2 regions of the Pediococcus parvulus genome follow, and region 1 is predicted to be linked to the other one. Evidence: a T-box and tRNA genes for the amino acid it is inferred to sense, from the RefSeq annotation. Region 1 holds a T-box; the other holds one or more tRNA genes.
What was found. A T-box is a leader RNA that pairs with one kind of tRNA and senses whether it is charged. The one in region 1 lies ahead of tyrS (tyrosine--tRNA ligase), so its partner is inferred to be a tRNA-Tyr.

Region 1 (15,089 bases):
TGTTTACTTGAGTACAATAAGTATCATACATGCTTACTATAAATAAGTAAAGTTAACTGCTCACAACCTATTTGGAATTATTTTGCTTATTTAATGTTTATTTAAAGTAAGGAGATTAATATGAATTTATTCATTAAGAAAGCAACAGTTCAATAGCCCTTTTAGTGGAAGAGCAGAATGGCCTTTCAAGATGAGATTTTTCATATGTTCAACTCCCCTGTAATAATTAACTTACATCATTGAAAGCTAACTCCCCTGTATAGCTTTAAAGACCGAATCATACCGCGAATGTGATTCGGTCTTTTTCTGTCTAGAAAGACAAAAAATTAAAATCCAAAAGCAATTTAAGCACACCATTTTTCTTGTGGTCAGAGTTGGGGCGACAAGGATGATTGAAGAGGGAGTTACAAGAAATTTCAAATCGTTTTTTACTTTTAATCTTCGTTTAAAGTGAGGGTATTAATATGAATTCATTCATTAAGAAAGCAACAGTTCAATAGCCCTTTTAGTGGAAGAGCAGAATGGCCTTTCAAGATGAAATTTTTCATATGTTCAACTCCCCTGTAAAATTAACTTACATCATTGAAAGCTGACTTCCCCGGCTGGCTTAAAGACCGAATCATACCGCGAATGTGATTCGGTCTTTTTCTGTCTAAAAAGACAGACAATTAAAATCCAAAAGCAGTTTAAGCGCGCCATTTTTCTTGCGGTCAGCTGAGGTCACAAGAATGGACAACGTCCGAAGCACGAAAGATTTTCGGCCCGGAATTCAACTCAAAAAGTCGTGTGGTTCTTTTTACTACAGCAATGAGCAAGAGGTATCAAAATAAAAGAATATTTTTTGGCTTTTAATCTTCGTTTAAAGTGAAGGTTTTAAGATGTGTTTATTCATTAAGAAGGAACCACTCCAACAGGTCATTTTAATGACGTAGCATGATTTGGTGTTCTTAATGAAGATGAGTTTTTTTGAGAGAAAAATAGTCATTAGTATTTGAGAAAGAAGTGGTTTTTTCATAACCTTCCAAATTGGAAGAAGATGGAATATTTTCCATATGTTCAACTCCCCTGTAAAAATTAACTTACATCATTGAAAGCTAACTCCCCTGTATAGCTTAGAGACCGAATCATACCGCGAATGTGATTCGGTCTTTTTCTGTCTAAAAAGACAGATAATTAAAATCCAAAAGCAGTTTAAGCGCACCACTTTTCTTGCGGCTAGAACTTCGGCCACAAGAATGGACAACGTCCGGAGCATAGAAGATTTTCGGCCCGAAAATCAGCCTAAGTCATCAGTATGAATTTAGAGGATATAAAAAACAACCATTCCTAAAAATTCTTAATCTTCGTTTAACGTAACTTACGTAAAATGAGTTTATCAATTCAAGGAGATGAAAGAATGAATTATTTAAAACGTTCAACGCTTTATTTGACCCATAAAAAAGGGCAAAGCTTATTATTGCTGTTGATTATGTCTGCAATTCTGGTTTTTGTATTATCAGGAATCATTATTCAAAACGCCGCAGTTTCTGCGACAAATAGTGTGACAAAATCGGCAGGAACTACGATTAGTGTTTCGGCCAATCGTAACAAAATGTTTTCGAAGATGCGTTCAAGTGCGTCAAAGTCAAAGACAAAGACTATCACAACACCGACAGTCTCTAACGCAAAACTTAAGAAAGCAGGTAGTTTAAGTACTGTTGCTTACTATAATATTACCAATACAGCTTCAGTAAACGCTAGTTCGTTTGATACCGTTTCAACCACTACTGGTTCTCAAGGGGGTGCCAGCGGTGCATCTACTGGTAATATCACCATTGATGGCGTTTCAAGCACAAAGCTTACTTCTTCATTCATCTCTAAAGAAGATAAAATTGTTTCCGGACGGAACATAACGACAAGTGATGCCAATAGCAAGAACGTGGTCATTGAAAAGGAACTGGCAAGTTCTAATGGGATCAAAGTTGGAGATACAATTACCGTAAAAATGACAACTTCTGGTAAAAAGAGCATTAAATTGAAAGTTGTCGGGATTTACAAAGCTAAATCGACAAGCACAAGCAGTATGCCTGGTAGTGATCCTAGCAACACAATTTATACCAGCTACACATTACCTGCCACAATTACTGGTACAGAGGGTAAATCAAGTACAGTTACCTATACACTTTCAAACTCAGCAAAAGAAAAATCAACAACTAAAAAAATTAAGAGCATTATAAATAGTAGTTCGTTTAGCGTAAGTTCAAACGATGAAAGTTATCAACAATTGTTGCAACCAATGAAAAACGTTCAAGCATTTGCGAAGAAGATTGTGTGGTTAGTTGCAATTGCCGGAACAATTATTCTCGGTTTGATCATTATCCTGTCCGTAAGAACACGTCAAAGAGAAATTGGTGTTTTAGTTTCACTGGGCGAATCAAAAATGCACATTATCGGCCAGCTTTTCTCGGAACTGTTTGTTATTTTAATCGGGGCCATGGTTATTGCCCTGCTATTAGGAAATTTTGTGGGCAACAAAGTGGGTAATCAGCTGTTGGCCCAACAGCAAACAACGTCCGTAACCTCTACATCAGGAGCCAATGGTGGTCCTGGAGGCGGCGGTGCTCCTGGATCCAGCCAAACTGGCGGTGGTATGCGTGGTGGAGCTATGACTACTCAATCAACAACTAGTTCTGCAAGTAAGAAAGCACTGAAGACTTTAAACACAAGTATCAGTCCAAGCTCAGTTATTAAATTAGGCGGAATGGGCTTAGTTATTATTGCCTTAGCAGTTTGTGTTTCGGCAATTAGTATTTTGAGATTAAGGCCGAAGGATATCCTGATAGGTGAATAAAAGCTATAGCAATTCAAAAAATAAAAAAATCCAAGAAAAATAAGGAGTTGAAGAAATGTTAACAGTAAAAAATTTAACCCACTGGTACGGACAGGCAGATAAACCACTATATGAAGATGTTGATTTAAGTTTTGATTCTGACAAAGTCTATACAATAGTTGGTGCATCAGGATCAGGAAAAACAACTTTCTTATCCTTTATTGCCGGTCTAGATAAGCCACAAAAAGGAGATATTTTTTTAGATGGTATAAACATTAAAAAGATTGGTGCTACCAACTATCGAAAACATAAAGTTGCAATTGTGTTTCAACAGTATAATTTATTAAATTATATGTCGGCATTGGATAACATTTTAACGGCCCTATCTGTCACTGATTCAGAACATAAAGGCGAAAAACAGTTTGTCCTTGATTCTCTTAAGGGCGTCGGAATCGAGGAAGCTGATGCTAAGAAAAACGTGCAGAAACTTTCTGGCGGGCAACAACAACGAGTTGCCATTATCCGGGCGATGCTGGTGGATGCCAATATCGTAATTGCTGACGAGCCAACTGGAAACCTTGATGGTGAAAACTCGGCTATGATCATTAAGTTGTTCCAGGACTTAGCACATGAACACCATAAAACTGTTATTATTGTTACCCATGATCCAAAAATTGCGGATCAGGGCGATGTTAAAATCAGTTTGGAAAATCGAGAATTTGTTGTTGCATAACACCAAATACTTGGAAAATGGGGTTAAGACAATATTATTCTTTGTCTTAACCCCATTTTGTAGGTTAAAATGGTAAAGAAATCAAAAAAAGAAATTAGGGATGCAAGATGGCAGATATTGTAAAAATTTTATTAATTGAAGATGACCATCAGCTTTCGGACAGTGTACGTGACTTTTTAGTTGATATTGGTTCAGTCAAGCAAGCGTTTGATGGTGAAGAAGGCGAATACTTGGCAACTGAAGAGCCTTACGATCTGTTCATCGTTGACCTGATGTTGCCGCTGATGAATGGTTTAGAGATTATCAAAAATATTCGAAAAGAAAAAATTGAGACCCCTGTTTTAGTTTTGACGGCTAAAGATAGTTTGGAAGATAAAATTACCGGCTTTGATACTGGGGCTGACGATTATTTAACTAAGCCGTTTCATCGAGAGGAATTAATTGTGCGGGTAAAAGCCTTGCTCAAACGCAGTGGTGTTTATCAAGATGACAAACGATTGATGGTCGATGATGACATGTGGTTAAATACTGAGAATCGACAAGTTACAGTTGATGGGCAACCACTAAAATTGGTGGGAAAAGAATACGAGATTTTAGCGTATTTAGCACAGAATAAAAACATTATTGTGTCGCGAGAACAAATTTTTGACCGAATCTGGGGGATGGATTCCGATACGACGATTAATGTCGTGAATATTTATATTAGTAATCTTCGCCGCAAACTAGAAAAGGCAGGTCGGCCAAAATTGATTCAAACTTTACGTAATGTAGGGTTTCTTTTGGAAGTGAATTAATGGATAAAATTGTAAATCGAAAGCAACAAATTAAGCTATTTTTATTTGAGTTCTTTAGTTTTTTAATTGTTTTTACAATCTTGGGAACGATTATTTTTGTTTTTTATCAACGAAATACCTATACCAGTATTGATAATACGCTGAGCCGGCGGGCCACAATGGCTGCCAATAGTACCAATATGATGGGGCCACCAGATTTTCAAACGATTACGGTGTACTATAATTCGAAAGGGAAAATTGTTAATTCACAAAATTTGAGTAATATGTCGAGTTCAGTTTCCAAAGTTAAAGTTGGTAAGTCACAGCTGAACAAAATTTATAATATTAAGGTTGGTAGTGTCACAATGCGGGGAGTTTATTTAAAAGTAAATTCTCAATTGATGGTAAACCGAAGTGGGAAAACCTTACCGACGAGCCAGCAGCCCAAATATGCATTGGTTTTGAAAAATATTACACCAGAAATTCAAAGTATTGATCGATTCAAGAATCTCTTGTTAGCCTCTTTCATCGTGTTCGGATTAATCGTCTTTATCATTAGTTACATTATTTCCAGGATTAATATGAAACCGGTACTGAAAGCTTGGCAACAACAAGAGGAATTTGTGGATAGTGCGGCGCATGAAATCCGAACACCATTGACGATTATCCAAAACAAACTTGAAGGCTTGATGACTAAACCCAATGACACCATAAAAAATCAGGTGGGGGCTATTATCATGTCGCTTTCGGAAATACGCCGATTAAATGGATTAACGAGTGATATGTTAACATTGGCGAGGGCCAATTCCAACGTGATTACGCTGGAAAAAGCACCAGTGGAATTTTCAAGTTTCATAAATGAAATTCTGGAACCTTATACGGATTTGATTGCTAGTGAAGATAAAAATTTGGTGAAATCAATTCATGTAGATCGCCCAGTTTTGTTAGATGCCAAACGGGTGCACCAATTAATCGTTATTTTATTGGATAATGCGATAAAATATACACCAAAAGGCGCGACGATAACCGTTAATAGTAATATTGAAGCTCGTAATTTAAAAATTCAGATTTGTGATACAGGAATTGGAATTAGTGATAAAAACAAAAAATCAGTTTTTAAACGATTCTATCGTGAAGAGAAATCGGGTAATAAGCAGACCGGTGGAAATGGATTAGGTTTGTCAATTGCGGAATGGATTGTCCGCGCGCATAAAGGAAAAATTAAGGTTACTGATAATCCGGGTGGCGGTACGATATTTACCGTGCTTCTTCCGGTTACTAAATAAAAAGAGGTCGGGCAAAACTATTTTTTACCTGTCCTCTTTTTATTATGCAATCTATAACTTCAATCTTAATCTAAACTTTGTTCACACATTCTTCAAACTTTTTATTTAAAGTAAATCTTATCTTAAGTATAAGAAAAATGTAGGAGGACCGTCATGAGGGATGAAGAATGTAGTTATCAAAGATTTGAGGTTGTTTGTAATCAGTGTCCCATGATTAAGAATGGGTTTGGGGGACGTGCCATTAAGGAATATGAAAATACCTATTTGATTGAATTGGACCTGGAGACCGTCTGTCAAGAAAACCGACATAGCTTGATGCGGATTACGGATTTTAATGGGCGTGTAGTTATTGCAAAGAAGTATATTAAAGCGGTTGAAGATGAGATGGTTCAATAAATTACGAACAAACTTAGCCGACGCTTACTTTATTTTGTAAGCGCTTTTTGTTATGATTAAATCAATTATGAAAACGCATAGGAGATTAGACATGACAAATAGATTAATTGCTGTTGATATGGACGGCACATTTTTAAACAGTCAACAAAATTTTGATCGGCAATTTTTTTTAGAGTTGTATCCGCGGATGCAAGCTAAGAACGTGACGTTTGTAGTGGCCAGCGGGAATCAGGATTCACAGTTACGCGCGTTTTTTCCCCATACCGCAGATTCGATTTGGTTTGTGTCGGATAATGGGGCATTAGTGAAGCAACCTGATGAAACAATTGTGTATTCGGCAAAGATGGATCCCGCTGTTTATCAGCATGCTATTTCATTTTTAGCTAGTCTGGATGACGTCTATCCGGTGGTGAGTGCACAAAAAAGTGCGTATGTTTTGGATTCAGCTCCTAAATCATTTGCCGAGATGACGGCTAAATATTACTATAAACTAAAGTTAGTTCCTGATTTGGCTACCATTGACGATCCAGTTATGAAAATTGGCATGTCGTGTCCAGATGAGAAAACGGAAGAAATTTTGCAGTTGTTGGATGATGAGCTTGCAGGTAAATTATTACCCGTGTCTTCAGGCCATGGCGATATTGATTTAATCATTCCTAATACCCATAAAGCAAATGCGATTAAACGCGTCGCAGACTTTCTGGATATGCCGATGGCAAACGTAGTTACTTTTGGGGATGGTGGTAATGATGTGGAGATGCTAAAGGAAGCGGGACAAGGATTTGCAATGGCAAACGCGCCGCAAGCTATAAAAGATATTGCAGACGAAATTGCGCCAAGCCATGATGAAAATGGGGTCTTGGTGACAATTGATCGATTGCTAAAATCGTGGTAACAAAAAAGCTGGAGAATAGAAAACGAGGTCGGACAAAAACATAGTTTTGTCCGGCCTCGTTATATTTTCTGAATGTTATTTCTAAACTTTGAAGAAAAAGGCAGATTCTTCTGATTAGTCTAGGCGGCGCTCAGAACCTAACTGCCCTTTGGGTTTAATAATGTCTTGATCTGCGATACCGAATTCTAAATAAGGTTCCAAACACAAACGTGACTAGCATAACGAGATAGGTAATCATTTTGTAGGTTGGAAGCTGGTCGCGAAATTCGAGCAAATATTGATTTTGAAACGCACTTTGATATTCACTAGTTAATTTTGTCTCAATCGATGCTCCAATTGAAGAATTAATAATCAGTGTGGACACGCCGTCCGCTTGAAGTTGTTGTTTGACACTATTTTGAAACGCTGTTGGATCGACTTTTATTTGTTTACCGTCATAAACTTGCCCAACGGCAGTTTTAAGATCAGGTTTAATAACAGCTTCAGTGAGTTGAACGGAATAGCCATCATATTGAGGTAGCTTTTCGTTTACAACACTCACAATCCGGTCCACAATGGGATCGCTTGTGGCTACAATCTGACCGAAACTTTTATTGAAAACTGTAAACAAACAGATTGTTGCTAGAATGAAAATGAAGTACAAAAATGTCGAAAATGCACGTGAGCCATATTTAGGTTTGATTAAATGCTGTTCTCTGATAGTTGTGACCTCCTGTTTGAAACGTCTAAGTTTCTCAAAGATAAGCCACAAACTGCCTTTTGTCAATTGGTCATAAGTTGATAGGGCTCTTCTTCTGGATTAAAAGTAGTTGCCAACCAACTTAGTGACGTATCTTTCACCAAGTTTTCGTAACCTATCCGAGCAATGTGGTCATTCACATCTTGTAAACTTTGCCCACTTCCGAACCTTTTGAGATTCATCGGATCATTGACGGTAGTGTGATCGAAAATTGGTGATGCCAACAAAATGGCCGCCGGCAATGGGGTTGGTGTGTCAAAGTAATATTGCGTGTCTGGAAACTCTAAAATAGAAATCGTGTTGTTAGAAACACGACCAGGGTAGTAAACAGCAAAGCCTCTCATGATGAAAACTGTTAATGACTTAAGGTCAGTAATCGGATAACTTTTATATAGATTACCCTCAATTATGATATCAATTTTGTCTTTGTCATAAGCCACGGTTGTTTTGGAACGCACTTTCGGTCGAGAAACTCGTTTTTTTAAAAGACTTTTCCCACCACGAGGATATTCTTCCCCATCAATCTGAATGTGGCACCAGGATAAAAACGGATCAACGCCATCTTTTTGTGGCTTAAACGTAATTTGAGATTTTAAAACATCAGCACTAATTTTCATAAAAATCTACCTCCTCTAAGAAATAAAAATGAATATGAAACCGTTTACTTGATATCACACCGATATCATAGCACCATTTGTTCAAAATAACAATCTAAATTGCGTTTATTCTAGATTTTTATAATTTAATTGGATTGTCAAAGAGCTCTAAATCTTTTTGACCTCCAAACCGATCGTACCAAGGAGTTGCATAGTTTTCGAGAATATCATTTAGATCAGTTAAGTTCTTGTTTCCAGTTGTTTCTAACCATTGATGGAGACCTTTTTCCCCTTCAGTAGCGTAGGCAGTGATGCCATCTTGGACTAAAGAATAGTCGGTCATCACACCAGAAAATTTTGCTCCAGCCTTTCCCGCAAATTTAACCGCAGTTTGAAAGGTTTCAACAGAATTATCACCAGTTTGAAAAATAAATGGCCGCGTGGTGGTGTCACTGGCTTCTTTCAACAATTTTGCGGCTTCACGTTGAGAATAAACAACGGTTGCATTGCTTTCTGCAAATCCTTCTGTGTAAGCAAAGTTAATTGGTGTTTCTATTTGAAGAATGTCAATGTGATATCGTTCTTTAGTTAATTCCTTAATGGTATCGATGACCAGATCAGGTTGCAATTTGGCAAACTCGGCGCTTGATTTATCAGAAACTTGATCATCATAAACAACGGGTTCCACAAAGAGGGGCAGATCAGCTGCTAAAGCTTCTGCGCCGACGCGTTCTAGTAGCGCAAGTTTTTGATCAGTTGTCTGTTCATCAGTGTGGGGATTGTAAACCACGCGAACTTTGACGCCATTCGTTTTGGCATGAACTAAACGATTTAAGGAAAGGTGGTCAGGTGTTTGATCGGATAACTCATAGACGGTGATTAGGCCAGTATCCTTGGATCGAGATTGCATGGCTTTAGTGCCCAGCGTTGGATCCAAAAGCACTCCGGAAACATTTGGTGATAAGAACTCTGATAAAATTTGCTTAAATTCGATGCATTGATCAACTTCAAATTGATGGCCGGCAGACTCTTCAGCAGTTTTCATCATCGCTTGAAATTTAGTTTGTTCACCTAATCCCAGAATGTTAATGGTGCCTTCGTCATCTGCTAGTTTTTGTAAGTTTTCAAATTTACCGCGTGATAATTTAGTTGTCATAAAAATAATCTCCTTATATTTAAGTTACCTGAATAAACCGTATCACACCAGACCGAAAGTTTAAATTAATTAGATGGTTAAGACCAGTCGCCATGAGGAAAAACGAATCAATTTTGTAGCACATTGATACGGACTTGAGGCGTGTAAAAATGCTATAATGGTAAAAATATTTAATGAGGTGATTTGGTGTCACATGAAGCTGAAATTAAAGCCTATTGGCAAACGTTTGTAAAGGAGCAGCAGTTAAATGGTGCTGTTTACAGTGCTTGGACGTTTGGCTCTACACCTGAGATGGCAAATGAACTTGCTGATTTGACATTCAGAGGTATAAAAACAGCCACAACTTCGGCATATGATTTATATGAAGAAGATGAGGCTTATCCGCAGGTCGGTGAATATAACATGATTTTGGATGGTCATGGTCATCCAGTTTGCATCACAAAAACACTCGCTGTGGAGGTCGTTCCTTATAAAAATGTAACCGCTGAACACGCGTACTACGAAGGCGAAGGTGATCGCACATTAGCTTATTGGCGTAAGGTCCATGAGGCATTTTTTAAGCAAGAATACAAAGAGGCTGGCAAAACATTTAGTGAAGATATGAACTGTCTTTGTGAACTTTTTGAAGTGGTAGGTTAACTTTGTTTTGTGCGCGCTTCAAGAGCTAACAGGTCACGTTTTAAAGGCAAACCACCATGATAACCACCAATTGAACCGTCTTTTCGCAATACACGATGACAAGGAATCACAATTTGATTGGGGTTTCTTCCGACTGCATTAGCAACCGCTCGAATGGCAGTTGGTCGGTGGATTTTTTCGGCTAATGCACTGTAAGTTGTCGTTTCTCCATAAGGAACATTGCAAAGAGCTTGCCAGACAGATTTTTGAAAAGGGGTTCCGTTGAACTCTACTGGTAGAGAGAATTTTTGCGATTCGCCGGTTAACAGTTTTTTAAGTGCTAGTGCGTAGGCATTGGTCTTAACCGAATTTTTCACTTTTTGAACGTGAGGAAAATAATGCTGCAGGTCATCTTCGCCATCAGTGTTCGAACTGACAAAAGCTAAACCGCGGTCACCTACTGCCAAAAGATAAGTGTAAGAGCCAACGGTGATGTGGTCGATATACAAGGTTTTCATAGGGGTGCCTCCTGAACAATAGTTTGTCTAAATTATAACAAATAAAACGTTTATAAATTGATTTTTTGTTAAAAAGGCTGTTGGCGGAAATAAAAGTGGGTAAGGGATGAACTTGAGTGAATGATAAACTAAATTTTGAAACAGGTGTTAAAGATGCGTTGCCAACTGTATTTGGGTACATTGGCATTGGTTTGGCGTTTGGAATTGTCGGAAAAACGAGTGGTTTGAGTGTTCTAGAAATTTTCTTGATGTCTTTAATTACATATGCTGGTTCGGCACAGTTCATCATGGTAAGTTTATTGCTGGTTGGCAGTTCAATTCCGTTTATCATGTTGTCTGTATTCTTAGTAAATGCGCGTTTTATCTTAATGAGTACCACGGTAGCTCAATATTTTCGCCAAGATTCGATTTGGCAAAACATTGGGATTGGTACTTTGCTAACAGATGAATCTTTCGCGTTAAGCATGAACAAACTTAATTTTACGAATCATCGTTTGGCACCAAGCTGGTTTCACGGGGCCAATCTGGTTGCCTATCTCACATGGGCGTTGGCCACGGCAGCTGGTGGCATTCTTGGAAATTTGGTTGGCGATCCAAAAGCGTTTGGTCTTGATTTTGCCCTTGTGGCGATGTTTATCGGGCTTCTCTACCTGCAAATGATTACCGATCGCAGCAAAGCATTTGGATTTCAGGTTGTTATGGTGGTCATTGTTTGTGCGTTAATGTATGGCTTGACAATCTTCTTTTCTGATAATGTGGCGTTGATTGCCACGACATTGATTGGATGCTTTTTAGGAATGGTGGTGGAACAATGGCGATCACGATGAAAGTTATGTGGGCAATTATTGGCTGTGGCTTGGTTACATGGCTGTCGCGGGTAATTCCGTTTGTACTGGTTAAAAACTTCGATTTACCAAAGTGGTTGATTCGCTATTTGAGTTTTGTGCCCATTGTCATTATGACGGCGCTGATTATGGAAAACATTTTTACTCATCACGCTGGCTCGTTACCAACGGTCAATCTCGATAATTTGTTGGCAACTGTGCCCACGTTTATCGCCGCCATTATTTCTAAAAGTTTGATTGTGATTGTGGTGGTCGGAATTATTTGTATGGCGTTGATTCGCCTAGTTTTGTAAAAAGATGCTTGACTTGCGAAATCAACTCTCTTAATATGTAATTAACATTAAAAGCATTGAGACAACCGAAGTAGCAGATTATCCAACATTTCAGAGATCTGGTGGGATTGCGAACCAGAATGTGATAATTGTGAATTACACTTGTTGAGCTTCTAATCCTAAATTAGCGATTCATCCCGTTATCGATGTTGAGTGATTACATTGAAATGTAATAACTTGGGTGGTAACGCGGAAAAATTCGTCCCTAGAGTCTTTATTGACTTTAGGGATTTTTTTTATATCAAAAATAATAAGGAGGACGATTACATGAATATTATTGATGAACTAAAATGGCGGGGTGCCGTCAATCAAACAACGGATGAAGAAGGATTACATGAACTTACAGATAAGAAACAAATTGGTTTATACTGCGGTGTTGATCCAACTGGTGATAGTTTGCATATTGGCCATTTGATTCCCTTTATGATGTTGAAACGATTCCAGCTTCAGGGTCACCATCCGGTAATTGTAATTGGTGGTGGAACTGGTGCCATTGGTGATCCTTCGGGTAAAAACTCTGAACGAGTTCTACAGACTATGGAGCAGGTTAAACATAATGAAGATGCGTTATCCGCACAAATGATCAAGCTGTTTGGGACGAAAAACTTTACTATCGTGAACAACTACGATTGGCTTTCAAAAATCTCTTTGTTAGATTTCTTGCGCGATTACGGTAAGTTATTTAATGTGAATACAATGTTGAATAAGGAAGTTGTCGCAAGTCGTTTGGAAGTAGGGATTTCATACACAGAGTTTACGTACCAGATTTTACAATCAATTGATTTCCTTCATCTATATAAACATGAAAATGTTCAGTTACAAATTGGTGGTGCTGATCAATGGGGTAATATTACTGCTGGAATTGATTTGATCCATAAAATTGAAGGTTCAGATACAGATGTGTTTGCGCTGACGATTCCATTAATGTTGAAAGCAGACGGGACTAAGTTTGGTAAGACGGCCGGTGGAGCTGTTTGGCTGGATCCTAAGAAGACGTCACCATATGAATTCTATCAATTCTGGATTAACCAGGATGATCGGGATGTAGTGAAATATTTGAAGTACTTCACATTCCTTGATGAAGACGAAATTAAGGCGTTGGCAGAAAAGGTACGTACGGAGCCTGAGAAGCGTGAGGCTCAGCGTCGTTTGGCAGAAGAAGTGACGGAATTTGTGCATGGCAAACAGGCGGTGGTTGAGGCACAGCATATTACTCAGGCTTTGTTCTCTGGTGAGGTGCAGGATTTAACTGCAGAAGAGATTGAACAGGGATTTAAGAATATGCCATCTGTTGAGGTTAGTGCTGAGAAGAAAAACATTATATTGTGGTTGGTTGATGATACGAAGATTGAGGCTTCGAGAAGACAGGCGCGAGAAGATGTAAAGAATGGTGCGATCTGGATTAATGGTGAAAAGGTGCAGGATGTGGATGCAGAGATTGATCCAAGTGCTCACTTTGAAGGGAAGTTTGTCATTGTCCGTCGTGGAAAGAAGAAGTATTTCTTGGTGCGAATTAAGTAGAGTGCGCGAGGCAAAATGGTAAGAGGCTGATTATAACCACGACGGATGCGGGATCGCAATCCCGCGGGAGTCGTGGTTATAATCAGCCTCTTATTTTGCCGAGCGGTCCTAAAGCTCAGCGGAGAAAAGTAGGGAAGCTGGGTGACGGATGCGGGATCGCAATCCCGCGGGAGTCGTGGTTATAATCAGCCTCTTATTTTGCCGAGCGGTCCTAAAGCTCAGCGGAGAAAAGTAGGGAAGCTGGGTGACGGATGCGGGATCGCAATCCCGCGGGAGTCGTGGTTATAATCAGCCTCTTATTTTGCCGAGCGGTCCTAAAGCTCAGCGGAGAAAAGTAGGGAAGCTGGGTGACGGATGCGGGATCGCAATCCCGCGGGAGTCGTGGTTATAATCAGCCTCTTATTTTGCCGAGCGGTCCTACTGATTAAACACCTAGAAATAATTTGAAATCTTTGCTCTTCTATATACAGAAGCTTTTCTAAAGATATGGGAAAATTCAAAAAAGCGTCAAATTATCTTAGGCAATGTGCTGTTTGATAATTTGGCGCTTTATGGGTATTTGGGATCGTACGTGTTTATTATTTTAATGTTAGATTTTATTAAAGGTAATAACTTCTTGCTAGTATTAAACGCACAGATTTTTCACCAATAAGAATAGGTAAAAGCATTTCAGAAATGGATATGTCAATTTAGCCTTAAAATGAACAGAGAAACTAAGACGATTCTGTTATCTGCCTAGTAAAGTCTGTTTAAACGCTCTAAATGCTACTATACTCATTTGAAAAGCAGCAGATTTACAGGATTTCTATTCTTGAGTTGAAATGCTTTTCTAAAAATTGGGTATTTTCAAAAATTTCTTTTTCGGATATTACTTCTTTTTCAGATGTAACTACCCATTTTGTCTCAACATCATCATCACGATGAATGATTGCGACAAGTATACCAGTAAAAGTTCCGATGGGAGTTTCTGCATTTTTTGATATCACATAGACATCCTGTTTTTCACCATCGCCGCCAATAATACCAGAAATATAGCCGTAGTTTAATGGATATACGTTTCCAAACTGATCCACATATCCTTTTGGTCTGTCGATTGTAACCTGCAGTTTTAATTTATTCATACTAAAGATCCTCCTCATATGTCACTCTTTGGGCCGCCCAATCAATCTATATCCACTAATTGTTTAACAGTGGATTGAACTTTGGTTTGTGAAAGTCTCACATGTTTATTTTTGAACAATATGGATCTTCTGAAAATAACAAATTTCACCATCTATATAAATATATCGTTGCACACCGGCCACAAGAGTTAACTTACAACCAGAGATTAGCTTTATGTTTATTTTGAACGATGCCCCAAGTAATCATCTTGATAGTGTTGGGTCAGGTAATCATGGATTTCGGTCATCATAAGTTTTGTAGAGGGGGATGCAGCTTGAGTTTTGTTGACACTGAGACAGATTGTGCGGTTGTATTGGTGTGAAAAGGGATAAACATTCACATCACCAGTCAACTTTTGCAGCGCTAGCTTAGGCAAAATTCCAAAACCCAGTCCACTTTCTACCATAGAAAGGATGGATTGATCATCGATTGAATAACTAATGGCTTTCGGGGCCACGTTGTATTGATCCAAAGTTTTCTTGGTATCACGATCATAGTCAATTTGTTGAAGAATAAAATGATAATCACCAATGTCATCGGTTGTAATATAAGTTTTGTTTTTGGGTACAAAGTCTGCTGGAGTGACGCAGTAGATAGGATCCTCGATTAGAGATTCTGTTTGAAGCTGCGAATCTACTGGAAGTGTGGCAAAGCCAATGTCGACAGAGCCAATGCGAGTCATTTCGGCAATTTCTGAAAAGGTCCCTTGGG
Region 2 (15,089 bases), 1.4 Mb from region 1:
TATTGCGGGACCTGCTAAAAAGAATGCAGTTGTCAGTCCTGAGGAACGTAAGGTTGTGGCTTATCATGAGGCGGGCCATACAATTGTTGGCCTTGTTTTGAATGATGCCCGTGTGGTTCATAAGGTTACCATTGTACCTCGTGGTCGTGCTGGCGGTTATGCCATCATGCTTCCTCGTGAGGACCAAAACCTAATGTCTAAGAAAGATGCTATGGAACAGATTGCCGGTTTAATGGGTGGTCGTGCTGCTGAAGAAACAATCTTTGATTCTCAATCGTCAGGTGCTTCCAATGACTTTGAACAAGCCACTGGAATTGCTCGTGCTATGGTTACTCAGTACGGGATGAGCGATAAAATTGGTCAGGTTGAATTATCAGCTCCAGGTCAGTCATACTATGGTGAAAATGGGCCAGCATATTCTGAAAAGACGGCCGCAACCATTGATGATGAGATCCGTCGTTTGACTGAAGAAGGTCATCAAAAAGCACTGGATATTATTGCTGCTCACCGTGAACAACACAAGATTATTGCTGAAGCTTTGTTGAAATATGAGACATTGGATGAAAAGCAGATTTTGAGTTTGTATAAAACGGGAGAAATGCCTTCTAAGGATGGTGCTTCAGAATTTCCAAGCGAAAAAGCGGCAACGTTTGAAGAATCTAAACGTGAGTTGGAACGTAAGGAAGCTGAACGCCATGCTGATGATAATGATGGCGATACTAGTGATTCGGACTCTAAATTAGAAGCTCCTAGTGAACATGATGAAGATTCTACTAGCAATACTGGTAGCAATCATCGTTTACCAAGTTCACATGATGATTCGAGCGATTCACAAGATCATGATTCTAATGATCATACGAATTTGTAAAATTGAATCTGAAATAAAGGTTTATAAAAACAGCAAATTTAGTAAGGAACTTCCTTATTGGTTTGCTGTTTTTGAGTAGTTAGGGGTTGGTTTCGATTACAAGATGTGTGAAAATGTAAGACGGTAAAAGAAAACTTGAGGAGAAAACATGAAAGATTATTTAATTAAAAGTATTATTAATGATGGCATGTTTCGTGCTTATGTGGTGAACGGTACAAACTTGGTTAAAGAAGCGCAGAAACGCCACGATACATGGAGTGCAGCGACGGCAGCATTGGGACGTTCTTTAGTTGGTACGGTAATGCTTGCATCTTCGTTGTTGAAAGGTAAAGAAAAATTAACGGTTAAAATTAATGGTGGTGGCCCAGTCGGGGGGATTGTGGTTGACGGTAATGCGAATGGGACAGTTAAAGGTTATTTGAAGAACCCACATGTTTCATTGCCTTTGAATAGTAAACATCATATTGATGTTGGTAAGGCTGTTGGTAATCAGGGAACGTTTTCAGTTACTAAGGATATGGGATTAAAAGATCCGTTCACGGGAAATGTGGGATTGGCATCCGGAGAAATTGGGGACGACTTTACTTATTATTTAGCGCAATCCGAACAAATTCCTTCTTCAGTGGGTGTTTCAGTATTTGTCAACCCTGATGAAACGGTTGAAGTAGCCGGCGGTTTCATGATTCAAGTGATGCCTGGAGCGAGTGACGAAGCAATCGATCGTTTGCAAACTACTTTGAATGATCTACCATTAGTTTCTGATTTATTACGGCAAAAAAAGACACCAGAGGACATTTTGAAACTTCTGTTTAAAGATGATAAAGTGAAAATTTTAGATAAGATGCCAGTTTCATTTGAATGTGATTGTTCAAAGGATCGTTTTGCGGCGGCCATGTCGAGTTTACCATCTGACGAAATTAAAACGATGATTAAAGAAGATCATGGTGCTGAGGTCACTTGTCGGTTTTGTGGGAATAAGTATCATTACAGTGAAGTTGAACTAAAAGCTATTTTACTTAAGTCACAAAGCTAATTTTTATTTGGGTGACTATCAGTTATGTGCTATTATAAATTTCATGACTGACTTTTAGTAAGATAATTGGCAATGATCAAGATAAAAGCTAAAGTGGATTTATCAAATATGTAGATGAGGTGACAAAATGGAATGGCAAATTGGCGATGTTAAGATTCCTAACCAACTAGTCGTGGCCCCTATGGCTGGTGTTACAAATTCAGCTTTTCGGTTGATTTGTAAAAAGTTTGGTGCAGGCCTTGTAGTTTGCGAGATGATCTCTGATCGTGGAATCATGTACAAAAATAAAAAAACATTAAGTATGATGAATGTGGATCCTCATGAACATCCAATGAGTATTCAAATTTTTGGCGGTACTAAAGAGACCTTAGTGGAGGCCGCTAAATTTGTGGATCAGCATACAGCTGCAGATATAATTGATATCAACATGGGCTGTCCAGTTAACAAAGTTGTGAAAACTGAAGCAGGCGCACGTTGGTTGTTAGATCCAAATAAAGTTTATGAAATGGTTTCTTATGTGACAGATGCGGTTAAAAAACCGGTCACTGTGAAAATGCGGACAGGATGGGATTCTGATCATATTTATGCGGTTGAGAATGCTTTGGCTGCCGAACGAGCTGGCGCTTCAGCTTTGGCGATGCATGGTAGAACCCGGAAACAAATGTATACGGGTCATGCGGATTGGGATATTTTGAAACAAGTTTCTGATCAATTAACTATTCCATTTATGGGTAATGGTGATGTTAAAACAGCTGAGGATGCCAAACGAATGCTGGATGAAGTTGGGTCTACAGCTGTGATGATTGGTCGCGCAGTTTTGGGTAATCCTTGGATGTTGCACCGTGTTTCTGCTTATCTTGAAACTGGCGAGTTAATCGATGAGCCGCAACCAGCAGAAAAGATTCGAATTGCAAAGAAACATTTACATGGCTTGGTGGAACTAAAGGGTGACTATGTTGGTCCGAGAGAGTTCAGAACGCAAGCAGCGTATTATCTGAAGGGAATTTCTCATTCGGCGAGAACTAAGGTAGCACTTAACAATGCAGAGTCCGAAAAAGAGATGGATGACATATTTGATCGCTTTGCAGAGCAACAACAAGAGCGGGCAATTAAACGTCAACAAATGGCAAGGTAATCGGTACTTGCTTTTTTAGTGTAAAATAGGCATCATGGATACGTGAGACTAATGGTAGAGGAGGATTTTTTCAGTGGCACAAAAAGAGCAAGACATGAACGATCAATTGAAAGTTCGTCGTCAAAAAATGCAGGATTTAAGAGATAAAGGGATTGATCCGTTTGGACATGCGTTTAAACGCACACATCTAACTAATCAATTGCATGAACAATATGGTGAGCTTTCAAAAGAAGAATTAGAAGAAAAGGATGTTAAGGCAACCATTGCAGGCCGCATGATGTCTAAACGTGGAAAAGGTAAGGTTGGTTTTGCAGATCTTAAGGATCGTAAGGGGACCATGCAGATTTATGTTCGTAAAGATACTGTTGGCGAAGATGAATATGCCCTTTTTAAACAAGCTGATATTGGCGACTTTATTGGTATTACTGGTGAAGTAATGAAAACTGATATGGGTGAGTTGACAGTTAAAGCAACTGATTTAACTTTCTTAACTAAGGCGCTTCGTCCGCTTCCAGATAAGTATCATGGTTTACAAAACGTTGAACAAATTTATCGTCAACGTTATTTAGACTTAATTTCAAATGATGATAGTTTTGACCGCTTCATGAAGAGAACCAAGATTATCAGTGCAGTTCGTAAGTATTTAGATGGTTTGGACTATACAGAAGTTGAAACCCCAGTACTCCACTCTCAGGCTGGTGGTGCTAATGCGCGACCATTTATTACTCATCACAATGCGTTGGATATTGATTTGTATCTTCGGATTGCGTTGGAATTACATTTGAAACGTCTGATCGTTGGTGGCATGGAACGCGTTTATGAAATTGGTCGTGTTTTCCGAAATGAAGGAATGGACACGCGTCATAATCCTGAGTTTACAATGCTTGAAACTTATACTGCTTATTTTGATTTTCATGATGTGATGGATGAAACTGAAGGCATTTTTAAGGCAGCTGTTAAAGCAGTTTCACCAGATGGTAAGATCACATTTCAAGGAACTGATCTTGATTTAGGTCAGGATTTTGCTCGTATGCACATGGTAGATGCAATTAAGAAGTATACCGGTGTAGACTTTTGGCCAAAGATGAGTTTGGAAGATGCGCGGAAGTTAGCTGATGAACATAAAATTCATTATGAAGATTGGTGGCAAGTAGGCCATATTATCAATGAATTCTTTGAACAATTAGTTCAGGATAAGTTAACCCAACCTGTATTTATCTACGGTCATCCTGTGGAAATTTCACCATTGGCAAAGAAAAATCCTGATGATGAACGGTTTACAGACCGATTTGAGCTTTACATTAAAGGCAATGAGTTTGCTAATGCTTTTACTGAGCTAAATGATCCAATTGATCAACGTCAACGTTTTGAGGCACAAGTTAAAGAACGTGAACAGGGTAACGATGAAGCTGAAGGCATTGACGAAGACTTTATCGAAGCTTTGGAATACGGGATGCCACCAACAGGCGGTTTGGGTATTGGAATTGATCGATTAGTTATGCTATTAACTGATGCGCCATCAATTCGAGATGTGCTTTTATTCCCAACAATGCGTCCAGATAAATAGAATAGAGCCATTTAAACAAACTATTGCAATTTTTTTGCAAATAGTTTGTTTTTTTATTTTACTATTTATAATATTTGAAAGCTGATAATTTAATGACAGGTTTGCTTAAAATGGAAACAAGATGTTGTGGTGAATACAAATTGTTCGGATCTGTGTGAGTTTGTTTAATGAATTTTGGCTCTGAACTCGAGAAGGTCGAATTTTGGTGTTGACCAATCGGGTATTTTTTGGTTATACTAGTACACGTTGTTTAGAAAGACATCGTGTCCAACAAAACTTGTCAAAAAACTTTTTGTTGACGAACTTAATTCAAAATGCTATTATTATATAGCTGTCGAAAATTGAATTTATCTTTTGGAACAGCCTAGTAGACCTTTGAAAACTGAACAAAGTTTCGACGAAACAAAATGTGTAGGGTCTTCAAATGAAAATTTTGGAGCAAACAATTTGCGAAGTCAATTCGCTTTAAACAATGAAACAACAAATGAGCTTGTAAAAACTCAAGTATAATATGAGAGTTTGATCTTGGCTCAGGATGAACGCTGGCGGCGTGCCTAATACATGCAAGTCGAACGCACTTTCGTTGAATGAATTAGAGGTGCTTGCACCGAAGATGATTTTAGCTATAAAATGAGTGGCGAACGGGTGAGTAACACGTGGGTAACCTGCCCAGAAGTGGGGGATAACACCTGGAAACAGATGCTAATACCGCATAACAAAGTAAACCGCATGGTTTACTTTTAAAAGATGGCTTCGGCTATCACTTCTGGATGGACCCGCGGCGTATTAGCTAGTTGGTGAGATAAAGGCTCACCAAGGCAGTGATACGTAGCCGACCTGAGAGGGTAATCGGCCACATTGGGACTGAGACACGGCCCAGACTCCTACGGGAGGCAGCAGTAGGGAATCTTCCACAATGGACGAAAGTCTGATGGAGCAACGCCGCGTGAGTGATGAAGGCTTTAGGGTCGTAAAACTCTGTTGTTGGAGAAGAACGTGTGTGAGAGTAACTGCTCATGCAGTGACGGTATCCAACCAGAAAGCCACGGCTAACTACGTGCCAGCAGCCGCGGTAATACGTAGGTGGCAAGCGTTATCCGGATTTATTGGGCGTAAAGCGAGCGCAGGCGGTCTTTTAAGTCTAATGTGAAAGCCTTCGGCTTAACCGAAGAAGTGCATTGGAAACTGGAAGACTTGAGTGCAGAAGAGGACAGTGGAACTCCATGTGTAGCGGTGAAATGCGTAGATATATGGAAGAACACCAGTGGCGAAGGCGGCTGTCTGGTCTGTAACTGACGCTGAGGCTCGAAAGCATGGGTAGCGAACAGGATTAGATACCCTGGTAGTCCATGCCGTAAACGATGAATGCTAAGTGTTGGAGGGTTTCCGCCCTTCAGTGCTGCAGCTAACGCATTAAGCATTCCGCCTGGGGAGTACGACCGCAAGGTTGAAACTCAAAAGAATTGACGGGGGCCCGCACAAGCGGTGGAGCATGTGGTTTAATTCGAAGCTACGCGAAGAACCTTACCAGGTCTTGACATCTTCTGCCAATCTAAGAGATTAGACGTTCCCTTCGGGGACAGAATGACAGGTGGTGCATGGTTGTCGTCAGCTCGTGTCGTGAGATGTTGGGTTAAGTCCCGCAACGAGCGCAACCCTTATTATTAGTTGCCAGCATTAAGTTGGGCACTCTAGTGAGACTGCCGGTGACAAACCGGAGGAAGGTGGGGACGACGTCAAATCATCATGCCCCTTATGACCTGGGCTACACACGTGCTACAATGGACGGTACAACGAGTTGCGAGACCGCGAGGTTTAGCTAATCTCTTAAAACCGTTCTCAGTTCGGACTGCAGGCTGCAACTCGCCTGCACGAAGTTGGAATCGCTAGTAATCGCGGATCAGCATGCCGCGGTGAATACGTTCCCGGGCCTTGTACACACCGCCCGTCACACCATGAGAGTTTGTAACACCCAAAGCCGGTGGAGTAACCTTCGGGAGCTAGCCGTCTAAGGTGGGACAGATGATTGGGGTGAAGTCGTAACAAGGTAGCCGTAGGAGAACCTGCGGCTGGATCACCTCCTTTCTAAGGATATTTAGAAACGGAAACCTACACATTGTCGAAACTTTGTTTAGTTTTGAGAGGTCTACTCTCAAATGTATATAAGCGCGAACGGGCCTATAGCTCAGCTGGTTTAGAGCGCACGCCTGATAAGCGTGAGGTCGATGGTTCAAGTCCATTTAGGCCCATAGATACATTTTTGGGGAATTAGCTCAGCTGGGAGAGCGCCTGCCTTGCACGCAGGAGGTCAGCGGTTCGATCCCGCTATTCTCCATTGACGGCTTAGCCGTCGAATTTGTTCTTTGAAAACTAAATAATATCGAAAAATTTTCTAATTTTAATTATTTATTATAATGTAATTAAACCGAGAACACCGCGTTTTATAGAGTTTTAAAACAAGATTAGTTCGAAAAATAATCGCTAAACTCAAAACCACTTTACCTTTGGTAAAGTTAGGTTAAGTTATAAAGGGCGCATGGTGAATGCCTTGGTACTAGGAGCCGATGAAGGACGGGACTAACACCGATATGCTTCGGGGAGCTGTAAGTAAGCTTTGATCCGGAGATTTCCGAATGGGGAAACCCAACAACACTAATCCGTTGTTACCACTACGTGAATTCATAGCGTGGCTGGAGGTAGACGCGGGGAACTGAAACATCTCAGTACCCGTAGGAAGAGAAAGAAATATCGATTCCCTAAGTAGCGGCGAGCGAACGGGGAACAGCCCAAACCAGGAAGCTTGCTTCCTGGGGTTGTAGGACTGAACATTTGAGTTACCAAAGATTTTCATAGCCGAACAGTCTGGGAAGACTGGCCAGAGCGGGTGATAGCCCCGTAGGCAAAATGAAGATCCCTCAGTTCAGGATCCTGAGTACGGCGGAACACGTGTAACTCCGTCGGAATCCGGGAGGACCATCTCCCAAGGCTAAATACTCCCTAGTGACCGATAGTGAACCAGTACCGTGAGGGAAAGGTGAAAAGCACCCCGGAAGGGGAGTGAAACAGTTCTTGAAACCATGTGCCTACAAGAAGTCAGAGCCCGTTAAGGGGTGATGGCGTGCCTTTTGTAGAATGAACCGGCGAGTTACGTTTACATGCCAGGTTAAGTTGAAGAAACGGAGCCGCAGCGAAAGCGAGTCTGAATAGGGCGACTGAGTATGTAGATGTAGACCCGAAACCAAGTGACCTACCCATGTCCAGGTTGAAGGTGCGGTAAAACGCACTGGAGGACCGAACTCGTGTACGTTGAAAAGTGCTGAGATGAGGTGTGGGTAGCGGTGAAATTCCAAACGAACTTGGAGATAGCTGGTTCTCTCCGAAATAGCTTTAGGGCTAGCCTCGGATTAAGGATCATGGAGGTAGAGCCACTGTTTGGACTAGGGGCCCGTCTTGGGTTACTGAATTCAGATAAACTCCGAATGCCATTGATTTATGTCCGGGAGTCAGACGGTGAGTGATAAGATCCATCGTCGAAAGGGGAACAGCCCAGACCACCAGTTAAGGTCCCTAAATATATGTTAAGTGGAAAAGGATGTGGAGTTGCATAGACAACTAGGATGTTGGCTCAGAAGCAGCCATCATTTAAAGAGTGCGTAATAGCTCACTAGTCGAGTGATTCTGCGCCGAAAATGTACCGGGGCTTAAACATATTACCGAGACTGTGGATGCCACCGCAAGGTGGCGTGATAGGAGAGCGTTCTAAGGGCAATGAAGGCAGACCGTGAGGACTGTTGGAGCGCTTAGAAGTGAGAATGCCGGTATGAGTAGCGAAAGACAGGTGAGAATCCTGTCCACCGAATGACTAAGGTTTCCTGGGGAAGGCTCGTCCACCCAGGGTTAGTCGGGACCTAAGTCGAGGCCGAGAGGCGTAGACGATGGATAACAGGTTGAGATTCCTGTACTAGTTAAACTTGTTTGAACAATGGAGGGACGCAGGAGGCTAAGGAATGCGCACGGTTGGATATGTGCGCCCAAGCAGCGAGTCTTGTTGAGAGTTAAATGCTTTCAACTTTAAGGACAAGCTGTGATGGGGAGTGAAATTTAAAGTAACGAAGTTCCTGATGTCACACTGCCGAGAAAAGCTTCTAGTTAGAGTTTAACTACCCGTACCGCAAACCGACACAGGTAGTCGAGGAGAGTATCCTCAGGTGAGCGAGAGAACTCTCGTTAAGGAACTCGGCAAAATGACCCCGTAACTTCGGGAGAAGGGGTGCTGATCGAAAGATCAGCCGCAGTGAATAGGCCCAGGCGACTGTTTATCAAAAACACAGGTTTCTGCAAAATCGTAAGATGACGTATAGGGGCTGACGCCTGCCCGGTGCTGGAAGGTTAAGTGAATGAGTTAGCTTCGGCGAAGCTTTGAAATGAAGCCCCAGTAAACGGCGGCCGTAACTATAACGGTCCTAAGGTAGCGAAATTCCTTGTCGGGTAAGTTCCGACCCGCACGAAAGGCGTAACGATCTGGGCACTGTCTCAACGAGAGACTCGGTGAAATTATAATACCCGTGAAGATGCGGGTTACCCGCGACAGGACGGAAAGACCCCATGGAGCTTTACTGTAGCTTGATATTGAGTGTTTGTACAGCTTGTACAGGATAGGTAGGAGCCATAGAAACCGGAACGCTAGTTTCGGTGGAGGCGTTGGTGGGATACTACCCTCGCTGTATGAACCCTCTAACTCGCGCCACTAAGCGTGGCGGAAGACAGTGTCAGGTGGGCAGTTTGACTGGGGCGGTCGCCTCCTAAAGAGTAACGGAGGCGCCCAAAGGTTCTCTCAGAATGGTTGGAAATCATTCAATGAGTGTAAAGGCAGAAGAGAGCTTGACTGCGAGACAGACAGGTCGAGCAGGGACGAAAGTCGGGCTTAGTGATCCGGTGGTACCGTATGGAAGGGCCATCGCTCAACGGATAAAAGCTACCCTGGGGATAACAGGCTTATCTCCCCCAAGAGTTCACATCGACGGGGAGGTTTGGCACCTCGATGTCGGCTCATCGCATCCTGGGGCTGTAGTCGGTCCCAAGGGTTGGGCTGTTCGCCCATTAAAGCGGTACGCGAGCTGGGTTCAGAACGTCGTGAGACAGTTCGGTCCCTATCCGTCGCGGGCGTAGGAAATTTGAGAGGATCTGTCCTTAGTACGAGAGGACCGGGATGGACATACCGCTGGTGTACCAGTTGTTCCGCCAGGAGCATCGCTGGGTAGCTACGTATGGATGAGATAAACGCTGAAAGCATCTAAGTGTGAAACTCGCCTCAAGATGAGATTTCCCATTCCATTTATGGAAGTAAGACCCCTGAGAGATGATCAGGTAGATAGGTTGGGAGTGGAAGTGTAGTGATACATGGAGCGGACCAATACTAATCGGTCGAGGACTTAACCACAAAGTGGTGTTCTTGAAGAGAAGGATTCGATATTATTTAGTTTTGAGAGAATAAATTTCTTTCACACGAGCCACGAAGGTGGATCGGAGAAGTGTGGTGGCGATAGCGAGAAGGATACACCTGTTCCCATGTCGAACACAGAAGTTAAGCTTCTTAGCGCCGAGAGTAGTTGGGGGATCGCTCCCTGCGAGGGTAGGACGTTGCCATGCGAATATTCCGGCATAGCTCAGTTGGTAGAGCCCCTGACTGTTAATCAGGTTGTCGACGGTTCGAGTCCGCCTGCCGGAGTAGTGATAGATGTTAACCTTCTCAATTGAAAGTTAGCATCTTTTTCTATACCTGCCGGCTTAGCTCAGTTGGTAGAGCATCGGTATCGTAAACCGAGGGTCGGGTGTTCAAGTCGCCTAGCCGGCATTGAATAAGACACCGTTTATGGTGTCTTTTGTTGTTTTTAGGAGAATTTGGGAAGCTTTACCCCTAAAAATAATACACGATAAGCTACATAGAGATGTTTGGAGGAAGAAATAAATTGAATAACCAAAGTGACGTGAGCAATGATAAGTCCTTCTTTGGGCAACCTAGAGGGCTCTCAACATTGTTCTTTACAGAAATGTGGGAACGTTTCAGTTATTACGGAATGCGTGCCATTCTGTTGTTCTATATGTACTATGCAGTATCAAAGGGTGGTCTCGGTTTTAGTCAGACAACTTCTGCTTCTGTGATGTCCATATATGGTTCATTAGTTTATCTAACGAGTGTAATCGGCGGTTTTGTTAGTGATCGTATTTTAGGACCAAGAAAAACTGTCTTTTGGGGCGGTATTTTCATCATGTTAGGACATATTGCACTAGCACTACCATTTGGAGCCCCAGCACTATTTATTTCAATTGCACTGATCGTCATCGGAACTGGGTTATTAAAGCCTAATGTTTCTGAAATGGTCGGCGGGTTATATACCGAAGAAGATATTCGTCGTGATTCAGGATTTAGCATCTTTGTTTTTGGAATTAACTTAGGAGCCTTGATTGCGCCACTGCTTGTTGGCTGGGTAGGAGCACACGTGAACTTTCACGTTGGTTTTTCACTAGCTGCAATTGGAATGTTCTTTGGTCTTCTTCAATACTACTTAGGTGGGAAAAAGTACTTAAGCAAAGACAGTTTGTATCCTTCTGACCCACTTGAGCCTAAGGACGCACATAAACTTGGATGGCAGGTGACCATTGGGGTTGTTATTTTTGCGCTTATCCTGCTCGTTATGCAACTGGCCAATGCCATGACAATTGACAATGTTGTCTTGTTATTAAGTTTGGTGGCAGTTGCCACACCAATTATTTATTTTGTTTTGATGTTTTCAAGTAACAAAGTGACTAAAATTGAACGTTCTCGTCTTTGGGCTTATGTTCCGTTATTTATTGCCGCAGTGATTTTCTGGGCAATTGAAGAACAAGGATCAGTGGTTCTTGCCTTATACGCGGCTCAACGAACACAGTTACATTTAGGGCCAATTACTTTGGCGGCTTCACAATTCCAGTCCCTTAATCCGTTGTTTATGATGCTATATACACCATTCTTTGCGTGGATGTGGATTAAAATGGGGAACAAGCAACCTACATCTCCACATAAGTTTGCTTATGGGTTGGCGTTTGCGGGAGTTTCGTACTTATTCATTGCTTTACCAGGAATGATGTTTGGAACGGCTGGTAAAGTTAATCCCCTTTGGTTAGTTGGTAGCTGGGCAATTGTTGAAATTGGTGAGATGTTAATTTCGCCAATTGGTCTTTCTGTAACTACTAAACTAGCACCAAAAGCATTTAGTTCTCAAATGATGAGTATGTGGTTCTTGGCAGATGCTGCTGGTCAAGCAATTAATGCCCAAATTGTACGTTTTTACACGAGCGCGACAGAAGTTCCTTACTTCTTGGTTGTCGGCGCTGTCAGCATTGTTTTTGGCCTTCTATTGCTCTTGTTATCTAAATGGATTTCATCCAAGATGGTCGGTATCAATTAAATTTAAAAATAAAGATCAGTTCTTTAAAGGACTGATCTTTTTCTAATTAGAAGACAATTTTTTGTGAGGCGTGTAAAATGATCAACTAACAGTGTGAAAGGAGACAAATATGAGGATTGCAATAACAAGTGACAACCACTTTGACGTAAATCGCTTAGATGTTGATGAAACACTAAAAAATCAAGCAGAATATTTAAGCCAACAAAACGTTGGGTTGTATTTAATTGCTGGTGATTTATTTAATGATTTTACAAAGAGTCTAGCGTATGTGCAAAACTTACAAAACGAATTAGGTTCCCAAACGCTTGTAAAATTTATTGCTGGGAACCATGATATGGTTCATGGCGTTACGTTCGAAGAATTAGAGAGCCAACTTGATAATAGTTATTTGCATAACCAATATTTTGATGTGCCAGAGACCGACTGGCGGGTAATTGGTAATAACGGGTGGTATGATTACAGTTTTGCGGACAATGTTAAGGGCAAAACTATCGCTAATTTTGAAACTTGGAAGCGTGCTTACTGGATAGATGGGTCTATTAAGCAACCAATGTCCGATGGTGAAAGAATGGGACTAGTTTTAGATGAAACTACTCAACAACTTAAAACGGCTCAGGAGGCCCCAAAACGTGTCCTGTACTTTACACATTTTGTACCACGACGTAATTATATTCGCTATGCACCTGAAGGAAATTTATGGAATATGGCTAATGCCTATATGGGGAGTGCAAAATTAGGACAAGTGTTAGAACAATTCGAAGTTAATAAGGTAATATTCGGTCATATGCACATTCATCCAGCTCCACAGCAATTTGAAAAAACGACTTACTACAATCAATCAGTAGGTTATTATACAAAACGAATTAAGGAATGGCAAAATGATACTTTCCTCGCCGAATGGCGATCACGACTGGTTTTCTTTGACCTTTAAAAAAATTAATTTGAGGAAATTTGTAAAAACCCCTTGATATTTGTTCAAATTTTCGGTATTATATTTTAGTCGGATGCGTTAGAAGTTTTAATGCAATTCAAAAGGGAAGGGTAGCGAAGTCTGGCTAAACGCGGCGGACTGTAAATCCGCTCCTTCGGGTTCGGTGGTTCGAATCCACTCCCTTCCATTTTATGAATGGGCTATAGCCAAGCGGTAAGGCATCGGGTTTTGATCCCGAGATGCGATGGTTCGATCCCATCTAGCCCAATAGTTACGCCTTTCTAAGTCGCTACCAGTTTAAGTACTGATGTAGAGGCTTTTTTTGTATCTTCTATTAATGCACTTAGGTAGTAAAGTTTTAGTGAAAAATAGGTTATCCTCTTATCTTCAAAAATTTACGGTACAATAGGTTCATATTAGGTGGGCTTATTTTTTTATTATTGATGAGTTTTCTTTCTAGTAGTGGAATAGACGGAGGCGTCTAATGAATTATACATTTATCGGTGACATTCATTCAGCTAGTGATGATTTAAAAGTACTTTTGAATGCCATTAATACGGAAGAGGATCGCCTGATTTTTCTAGGTGATTACATTGATGGGACAGCAACTCGGCATTTTTCAAAGCATGAAGAAACGCAATTAATTGATCCGTTAGGTGTTTTAGATATTTTGATGAATCGGGTTAATCAGCACAGTGATATTGTATTACTTGGCAACCATGATGATTTTTGGGTACAGACAGCTACTGGTGATGATTTGAGTTATCAAACGTGGCGAATTAATGGTGGTGCTCATACGTGGCGAAAATTAGGAATTCACTCCGGCGCGCTACCTGTGATTCAAAGGGCACTCAATGCTCCAAAACTGGCCCCTTACACGAAGTTCTTAAGTAATCGACCATTTACCTGGGAAACTGGCAAAATACTTGCAGTCCATGCTGGTGTTCGTTGGGGAGTGAGTCTTAATAAACAAGAAAAAGACGATTTACTTTGGATTAGAAATGACTATTATTTCAATGCAGGATTGGAATCAGCGGGATGGCATAAAAATGAGTTAGGTAAGGTGATTGTCACTGGACATACACCAGTTCAGATCTTTAATCGATCCGGATTCATAAAAATGCAAGCTGACAGTCAAGATGTACCGCGTTATTTAATTGATGCTGGTAGTCGTTCCGGTGCATTTAGTGGTGGAATTGTGGCATTAACGCTTGATCCAAATGGAGGGTTCGTTTCAGCAAAATTTGTGGTGAACCAACAAGTTCAGGAGATTCCAAATAAGTTAATTGAAGAAGATTTTCTGTCAAAAGATCCCAAGTAAGCAATGATAAAAGTCGCAAACCCATGAACAACTGGATTTGCGACTTTTTTAACATCTTATTTAATTAATCAGCCACTGGTTTTAACGCCAGGGCTTTGGCGGCTTCTTCACAGTCGTCAAAATGATGTTTGGTTCGACCAAGAATTTGGTAATCTTCGTGTCCTTTTCCGGCAATCAGGATGACGTCTCCCGACTTGGCCGATTCAACAGCTTTCGTAATGGCCTCCCGGCGATCAATGTAAACTTCGGGGTGATCGTTTGGAACGCCGGCTAGCATATCATTTAAAATAGCCTGCGGGTCTTCTGTACGTGGATTATCCGCGGTAAAAATCGGCTTCGTACTGTATTCAACGGCAATTTTTGCCATTTTGGCCCGCTTTCCTTTATCACGATCGCCACCACAACCAATCACACAGTAAATGTCTTTTTTAGCAAAGTAATGGATGGTCTCTAAAGCATTTAAAAGACTATCTGGTGTATGTGAATAATCAACAATTACCCGGACCCCTGTATGAGAAGGGATGGATTGAAAACGGCCTTTTACCCCCGAAACTTTTTCCAATGAAGTGATAATTTGTGCTTCTGGTAGCCCGCCTGCATAAGCCGCGGCAAAGGCAGCCAACAGATTGTAAACATTAAATTGGCCAATCAGTTTCGTTGTGACATGGGTGAGATGACCAAATACGGACAAGTCAAATTCAGTACCATGACTATAAATCTGAATGTTTTGAGCACGAATCATCGCATCGGTATTGAGCCCATAGGTCAACACGTGGGCAGCGGTAT

Region 2: it encodes a tRNA-Tyr, which carries the amino acid that the T-box ahead of tyrS (tyrosine--tRNA ligase) is inferred to sense. The anticodon was not compared.

The regions. Positions count from the first base shown of each region.
Region 1 covers NZ_OZ061292.1:2,013,609-2,028,697, reverse strand. The annotation lists gene AB3217_RS10190 (ABC transporter permease) at 1,397-2,830, shown strand; gene AB3217_RS10185 (ABC transporter ATP-binding protein) at 2,886-3,542, shown strand; gene AB3217_RS10180 (response regulator transcription factor) at 3,650-4,336, shown strand; gene AB3217_RS10175 (sensor histidine kinase) at 4,336-5,601, shown strand; gene AB3217_RS10170 (hypothetical protein) at 5,755-5,997, shown strand; gene AB3217_RS10165 (Cof-type HAD-IIB family hydrolase) at 6,089-6,892, shown strand; gene AB3217_RS10160 (hypothetical protein) at 7,047-7,658, opposite strand; gene AB3217_RS10155 (hypothetical protein) at 7,655-8,248, opposite strand; gene AB3217_RS10150 (tagatose 1,6-diphosphate aldolase) at 8,367-9,383, opposite strand; gene AB3217_RS10145 (ASCH domain-containing protein) at 9,570-10,022, shown strand; gene AB3217_RS10140 (methylated-DNA--[protein]-cysteine S-methyltransferase) at 10,019-10,519, opposite strand; gene AB3217_RS10135 (AzlC family ABC transporter permease) at 10,636-11,346, shown strand; gene AB3217_RS10130 (AzlD domain-containing protein) at 11,331-11,657, shown strand; T-box leader at 11,705-11,906, shown strand; gene tyrS (tyrosine--tRNA ligase) at 11,964-13,217, shown strand; gene AB3217_RS10120 (inorganic pyrophosphatase) at 14,012-14,338, opposite strand; gene AB3217_RS10115 (LysR family transcriptional regulator) at 14,557-15,089, opposite strand, start outside.
Region 2 covers NZ_OZ061292.1:577,756-592,844, forward strand. The annotation lists gene ftsH (ATP-dependent zinc metalloprotease FtsH) at 1-868, shown strand, start outside; gene hslO (Hsp33 family molecular chaperone HslO) at 1,017-1,901, shown strand; gene dusB (tRNA dihydrouridine synthase DusB) at 2,029-3,036, shown strand; gene lysS (lysine--tRNA ligase) at 3,110-4,603, shown strand; rRNA gene AB3217_RS02730 (16S ribosomal RNA) at 5,111-6,688, shown strand; tRNA gene AB3217_RS02735 (tRNA-Ile) at 6,778-6,852, shown strand; tRNA gene AB3217_RS02740 (tRNA-Ala) at 6,866-6,938, shown strand; rRNA gene AB3217_RS02745 (23S ribosomal RNA) at 7,120-10,043, shown strand; rRNA gene rrf (5S ribosomal RNA) at 10,136-10,252, shown strand; tRNA gene AB3217_RS02755 (tRNA-Asn) at 10,259-10,331, shown strand; tRNA gene AB3217_RS02760 (tRNA-Thr) at 10,385-10,457, shown strand; gene AB3217_RS02765 (peptide MFS transporter) at 10,573-12,051, shown strand; gene AB3217_RS02770 (metallophosphoesterase) at 12,161-12,982, shown strand; tRNA gene AB3217_RS02775 (tRNA-Tyr) at 13,087-13,169, shown strand; tRNA gene AB3217_RS02780 (tRNA-Gln) at 13,179-13,250, shown strand; gene AB3217_RS02785 (metallophosphoesterase) at 13,467-14,303, shown strand; gene AB3217_RS02790 (UDP-N-acetylmuramoyl-L-alanyl-D-glutamate--2,6-diaminopimelate ligase) at 14,368-15,089, opposite strand, start outside.